One region of the Streptomyces sp. NPDC041814 genome, then DNA from elsewhere that is predicted to be linked to it. Evidence: riboswitches for the same ligand, from Rfam matches in the RefSeq annotation. Region 1 holds a riboswitch; the other holds the start of a gene.
The links. A riboswitch is a leader RNA that binds a small molecule or an ion and turns the genes downstream of it on or off. The one in region 1 is predicted to bind S-adenosylmethionine.

Region 1 (3,398 bases):
CAGCGAGAGGTGGTAGTCCTGCACGAGGACGGCCGCGCCCTCGCCCGCCTCCTGGGCCAGCGCCTCGGCGAAGGCCCGGTTGTACGTCTCGAAGGACACCCACTGCCTGCGGAACTCCGCGTCGAAGACGGGCTCGACGGGCGTCTGGTACAGCATGTGGTGGACGAACCACAGCACGGAGTTGGCGATGCCGTTGTACGCGTCGGCGTGCACCCCGGCGTCGATGTCGAGCATCCGGACCCCCGGCTCGCCGACCCCCCGGCGCACCGCCTCGCGGTCGCCGTCGCCGAGGGCGGCGCAGACCCACATCTTGTCGTCCACGGCGCTGAGGCCGGAGACGAGCCCGCCCCCGCCCCGTTTCGCTTCGAGGGTGCCGTCGTCGCCCACGGCGTACGAGACGGGGCCGCGGTTGGACGCGACGAGAACCTGGGCAGCGGGCTGGGGGGCGTGCTCGGAGACCATGGCCGGAATCTAGCCCGAACCCGATCCGCCCAAACGTACGAAGTCGGACGGCGTGGGGTCGTGATCAGGCCGCGCGGCGTGCCACGTACTCCTCGATCTCGCACATGGGCGGCCTCTCCTGGGTGTCGACGGGGTAGGTGCGCGGAACGAACCCGTCCGGCCCGCGTTCGAACTGGGTGAGCGTGGGGCGCACCAGATGGCCCCGGGAGAGCCGCACCTGCGCGGTGCGGTAGATCGCGGCGGCCATCCGGCCGAGCGCCTGGCCGTCCTGGTGGCGGTGGACGCGGACGCCGACGTCCACCTGGGCGAGGGCGTCGAGGCCCACGGTGTGCAGCGCGTCCACGAGCAGGCCGAGCTCGACCCCGTATCCGACCGGGAACGGCAGCCGCTCCAGGAGCGAGCGGCGGACGGCGTACTCGCCGCCCAGCGGCTGGACGAAGCCCGCGAGGAGCGGCCAGTGCAGATTGAGCAGGGGCCGGGCCACCAGTTCGGTGACGCGGCCGCCCTGGCCGGGCAGCTCGCCGAGCGGCCGGTCGTACATCGCCTTGACGAACTGCACCTCGGGGTGTGCGAGCAGCGGGCCGACGATGCCGGAGACGAAGTCGGCCGAGAAGTCCTTCAGGTCCGCGTCGACGAAGCACAGGATGTCGCCGCTGGTCACCAGGAGCGACCGCCACAGCACCTCGCCCTTGCCGGGGACGGCGGGGAGGCGGGGCAGGATCGCGTCGCGGTGGACGACCCGGGCGCCCGCGCGGCGGGCGACCTCGGCGGTGGCGTCCGTGGAGCCCGAGTCGATCACGACGAGCTCGTCCACCAGCGGAATGCGTTCCATCAGCTCCCGCCGGATCGTCGCGACGATGTCGCCGACGGTCGCGGCCTCATTGAGGGCCGGTAGAATGACGCTCACGCCCGTACCGTTCGCGGCGGTCCGCACGCTCGCCGGCGGGTGGTCGGCGGCCGACCAGGAACGCCTGGTCAGCCAGCGTTCGACCTCTTCGAGCACGGTCGATACTCCCTGTATGTGATCCATCTCGCGGTACGGACGGCTATCTCACCCGTCCGGTCCTTCGGTTACAGTCTTGAACAACGCGGACGGCCATCGCATGCCGGGGTCGGTCCGCCGACAAACGCACGGATCCATGATCCGTCGCCACAGCGCTCATCCAGAGGGACAGAGGGAACGGCCCGTTGAAGTCCCGGCAACCCTCCTGCCGACCGCGAGGTCAGGTGGGGAAGGTGCCAATTCCGTCTCGCGGCGAAAAGCGCCGTGAGGAAGATGAGGAGAAAGGGCCTCGCCATCATGGCTGTTGAAACCGTCGCAGCAAGCACCGAATCTTCCGTGGACCTCGGTCCCGCCGCGGCTCTTTCCTGCCGCGAGTGCGGTGAACGATTCGCACTCGGTCCCATTTTCGCCTGTGCGTCCTGTTTCGGGCCGCTCGAAGTGGCGTACGACCTGCCGAGCGGCTCCTCCGACGAGCTGAAGAAGCGCATCGAGGCCGGCCCGAACAACATCTGGCGTTACGCGCCGCTGCTGCCGGTGCCCGCCGACGTGGCCGACAAGCCCAATCTCAACCCCGGCTTCACCAAGCTGGTCAAGGCCGACAACCTCGCCCGCGAGCTGGGCGTGACCGGCGGCCTGTACGTGAAGGACGACTCCGGCAACCCGACGCACTCCTTCAAGGACCGCGTCGTCGCCATCGCCGTCGAGGCCGCCCGCGCCTTCGGCTTCACCACGCTCTCCTGCTCCTCGACCGGCAACCTCGCCGGCGCGGTCGGCGCCGCCGCGTCCCGCGCCGGTCTGCGGTCCTGCGTGTTCATCCCGCACGACCTGGAGCAGGGCAAGGTCGTCATGGCCGCGGTCTACGGCGGTGAGCTGGTCGGCATCGAGGGCAACTACGACGACGTCAACCGCTTCTGCTCCGAGCTCATCGGCGACCCGCTGGGCGAGGGCTGGGGGTTCGTCAACGTCAACCTGCGTCCCTACTACGGCGAGGGCTCCAAGACGCTCGCGTACGAGATCTGCGAGCAGCTCGGCTGGCAGCTGCCCGACCAGATCGTCATCCCGATCGCGTCCGGTTCGCAGCTCACGAAGATCGACAAGGGCCTCCAGGAGCTGATCAAGCTCGGCCTGGTCGAGGACAAGCCGTACAAGATCTTCGGCGCCCAGGCCGAGGGCTGCTCCCCGGTCTCCACCGCCTTCAAGGCCGGTCACGACGTGGTGCGCCCGCAGAAGCCGAACACGATCGCCAAGTCCCTCGCGATCGGCAACCCGGCCGACGGCCCGTACGTCCTGGACATCGCCCGCCGCACCGGTGGCGCGGTCGAGGACGTCAACGACGAGCAGGTCGTGGACGCGATCAAGCTGCTGGCCCGTACCGAGGGCATCTTCGCCGAGACCGCGGGCGGGGTGACGGTCGGCGTGACGAAGAAGCTGATCGAGGCCGGCCTGCTCGACCCGGCGCTCACCACCGTCGTCCTGAACACGGGCGACGGCCTCAAGACGCTGGACGCGGTGGCCGACACCTCGCAGGCGACTGCCACGATCCGCCCGAGCCTGGACGCCTTCCGCGCCGCCGGACTCGCCACCAGCTGACCACCCGAGACACCAGGAAGGCACCGCCATGAGCGTCAAGGTCCGCATTCCCACCATCCTCCGCACCTACACCGGCGGCCAGGCCGAGGTTCCGGCCGAGGGCGCGACCCTCTCCGAGGTCATCGCCTCGCTGGAGAAGGACCACCCGGGCATCGCCGCCCGCGTGCTGGACGACCAGGGCAAGCTGCGCCGCTTCGTCAACGTGTACGTCAACGACGACGACGTGCGCTTTGAAGGCGGCCTCGACGCGGCGACCCCGGACGGTGCCGGCGTCTCGATCATCCCCGCCGTGGCCGGCGGCTGCTGAGTCCAAGGCTCCGTTGCGTCACCGTAATTGCCCCCT
Region 2 (3,398 bases), on a different contig from region 1:
TCGCCTGGGTGACGATCTACTTCGTCATGCTGATCGGTGGCGGCAACGACATCTGGGCGACGCACTTCAGCCTCTCGCTCAACTCGATCAGCTGGTTCGTCCGTATCGCCTTCTTCGTCGGCCCGGTCATCTCGTTCATCGTGACCCGGCGGATCTGCCTCGGCCTCCAGCGCCGCGACAAGGAGAAGGTGCTGCACGGCCGCGAGTCCGGGCTCATCAAGCGCCTGCCGCACGGTGAGTTCGTGGAGGTCCACGAGCCGCTGTCGCCGGAGGCCCGGTACGCGCTCACCGCGCACGAGCAGTACGAGCCGCTCGAGATCGGCCCGACGGTCGACGAGAACGGTGTGGAGCGCAAGGTCTCCGCGATCACCAAGGTCCGGGCGCGGCTCAGCAAGAGCCTGTACGGCGAGAACAACCAGATCGCCAAGCCCACCGCCGAGGAGTACAAGGAGATCACCAGCGGCCACGGCCACCACTGATCACCCGTTCTGATCGCCACGGCGAGAGCCCCGTCCATCCGCTGGACGGGGCTCTTTGCCGTCCCCGGGGCTCGATAGGGTGGAGCCGATCCCTTATCGGCTGTGGACCCCAGGAGCGGACCATGAACGTTGTGACCCCGGACGGCGGCGACAGCGTGGCGGCCTTCTCCTGGCCCAGCGTGCTGACCCCCCTGCTGCGCGGCGAGGACCTGAGCGCCGACGCCACCGCGTGGGCCATGAACCGCGTCATGAGCGGCGAGGCGACCGACGCGCAGATCGCCGGCTTCGCGGTCGCCCTCCGCGCCAAGGGCGAGACGGTCACCGAGGTCTCCGGCCTGGTCCGCGCGATGTACGAGCACGCCACGACCATCGAGGTCCCCGGCCGCACCGTCGACATCGTCGGCACCGGCGGCGACATGGCCAAGACCGTCAACATCTCGACCATGTCCGCCATAGTGATCGCGGGGACGGGGGCCAAGGTCGTCAAGCACGGCAGCCGCTCCGCCTCGTCGGCCAGCGGCTCCTCCGACGTGCTGGGCAAGCTCGGCGTGAACCTGGAGCTGTCCCCGCAGCGCGTCGTGGAGGTGGCCGAGGAGGCGGGCATCACCTTCTGCTTCGCGGTGCGGTTCCACCCCGCCCTGCGCCACGCGGCCAAGGCGCGCGCGGAGCTGGGCGCGCCGACCACGTTCAACATCCTGGGCCCGCTCACCAACCCCGCCCGGGTGCGCTCCCAGGCGATCGGGGTGGCCGACCTGCGCATGGCCCCCATCGTCGCGGGCGTCCTCGCCGAGCGGGGCAACTCCGCCCTGGTCTTCCGGGGCGACGACGGACTGGACGAGCTGACCACCACCGCGACCTCGCGGGTCTGGGTGGCCCGGAACGGTGTGGTCCGCGAGGAGACCTTCGACCCGCGCGACGTGGGCGTCGAGCTGGTCCCGGTGGAGGCGCTGCGCGGCGCCGACGCCTCGTACAACGCGGATGTGGCGCGCCGGCTGCTGGCCGGGGAGACCGGCCCGGTACGGGACGCCGTGCTGCTCAACTCGGCGGCGGCGCTGGTCGCGCTGGACCCGGGCGAGGGGCCGCTCACCGAGCAGATCCGGGCGGGTATGGAGAAGGCCGCCGAGGCGATCGACTCGGGTGCGGCCGGGCGGGCGCTGGAGAGATGGGTCGTCGCCAGCAACGCGTGAGCACGTCGATGTGCGGCAGGGCGCAGTCCGGATCGCGGACTGCGCCTTGCGCGTTCCCGTACGTATGGCAAGATGCTGCGCAGGTCATGAGTGACAGCGACTACGGCCCCGGCCCGCTGTCCGGCAACCCTCCGTCCGTGGCGGGGTGCCCCGGGTGAAGACCAGGCCGCAGGCAGCGAGGTCTGCGGCAAGCGCGGACCCCTCGACGTCGCGTGACGTCCACCCGTGGGGTCCTTGGTCCTCAGGGAGCCTCTTGTGAGCAAGCGAATGCGTTAGGGCCCGAGGCCCTTCTCCGCACACCCCTCTTCTCTTTCACTCCGTGCTGCCGCGTCTGCGCCGGTGCGCGGAATTCGCCTGCCTCTTACGGGAGTTCGCCATGTCTGTCTTCACCGCTGCCGCCGACCAGTCGCTTTGTGCCCCGCTGCCGGTTCTGGGCGAGGATGTCCTCGTCCCGCTGGTCACCGGTGGCGAGGTCGGCTACGCCGCGCTGGACTACGCGGCGAGCGCCCCGGCGCTGAAGCGGGTCTGGGACGACGTGGCCGCGTACGCCCCGTACTACGGCAGCGTGCACCGGGGCGCCGGATACCTCTCGCAGCTCTCCACGGACCTCTTCGAGTCGAGCCGGGCCACCGTGGCGGAGTTCCTGGGCTGCCGCCCCGAGGACCAGGTGGTCTTCACCCGGTCCACCACGGACTCGCTGAACCTGCTGGCCGCCGCGCTGCCCGCCGACTGCCAGGTCTTCGTCTTCGAGACCGAGCACCACGCCTCGCTGCTGCCCTGGCGCGACGCCCGCGTCACCTACCTGAACGCCCCGCGCACCCCCGCCCAGGCCGTCGCCACGCTGGAGCGGGCCCTCGCGGACCGTGAGCCCTACGGCCCCGCGCTGGTCTGCGTCACCGGCGCCTCCAACGTGACCGGCGAGCTGTGGCCGGTACGGGAGCTGGCCGCCGCCGCGCACGCCCACGGCGCGCGGATCGTCCTGGACGCCGCCCAGCTCGCCCCGCACCACCCCGTGGACATCGCCGGACTCGACGTGGACTGGGTCGCCTTCTCCGGGCACAAGCTGTACGCGCCGTTCGGCTCGGGCGTCCTGGCCGGCCGGGCGGACTGGCTGCGCGAGGCCGAGCCGTACCTGGCCGGCGGCGGCGCCTCCCGCACGGTGGCCCGGCGGGCGGACGGCGGCGTGGACGTCGAGTGGCACACCACGGCCGCCCGCCACGAGGCCGGCTCGCCCAACGTCATCGGTGTCTACTCCATCGCCTCCGCCTGCAAGGCGCTCACCGAGGCCGGATTCGACCGGCTGGTCGCCCGCGAGCAGCACCTCGTCCGCGAGGTCCTGGCGGGGCTGGCCGAGGTCCCCGAGGTGAAGGTGCTCTCGCTGTTCGGGGACGACGCGCCGAGGGTCGGCGTGATCTCGTTCGTGGTGGAGGGCTGGAACAGCTCGCACTTCGCCGCCGCCCTCTCCGCCGAGTACGGCATCGGGGTGCGCGACGGCCTCTTCTGCGCCCACCCGCTCGTGCGCACCCTGCTCGGCAGCGACCCGGGCGAGGCGGGGGAGTGCGGCGCGCCGGAGGCGGAGCCGGGGGAGCGGTCCCTGAACGCGATCCGCGTCAGCTTCGGCGCCGGGACCCCGGACGAGCACGTCGAGCGCTTCCTGCGCGCGGTCCGGGAGCTGGTGAGCGACGGGGCACGCTGGAAGTACCGCACCGAGGACGGCCGTTGCGTGCCGGAC

Region 2: another riboswitch for S-adenosylmethionine. It lies ahead of ACZ6C6_RS01810 (aminotransferase class V-fold PLP-dependent enzyme); the one in region 1 lies ahead of thrC (threonine synthase).

The regions. Positions count from the first base shown of each region.
Region 1 covers NZ_JBVJAM010000010.1:117,219-120,616, forward strand. The annotation lists gene ACZ6C6_RS24725 (alpha,alpha-trehalose-phosphate synthase (UDP-forming)) at 1-462, opposite strand, end outside; gene ACZ6C6_RS24730 (glucosyl-3-phosphoglycerate synthase) at 527-1,465, opposite strand; SAM riboswitch class I at 1,619-1,745, shown strand; gene thrC (threonine synthase) at 1,763-3,055, shown strand; gene ACZ6C6_RS24740 (MoaD/ThiS family protein) at 3,084-3,362, shown strand.
Region 2 covers NZ_JBVJAM010000001.1:393,041-396,438, reverse strand. The annotation lists gene qcrB (cytochrome bc1 complex cytochrome b subunit) at 1-479, shown strand, start outside; gene trpD (anthranilate phosphoribosyltransferase) at 602-1,666, shown strand; SAM riboswitch class IV at 1,749-1,866, shown strand; gene ACZ6C6_RS01810 (aminotransferase class V-fold PLP-dependent enzyme) at 2,043-3,398, shown strand, end outside.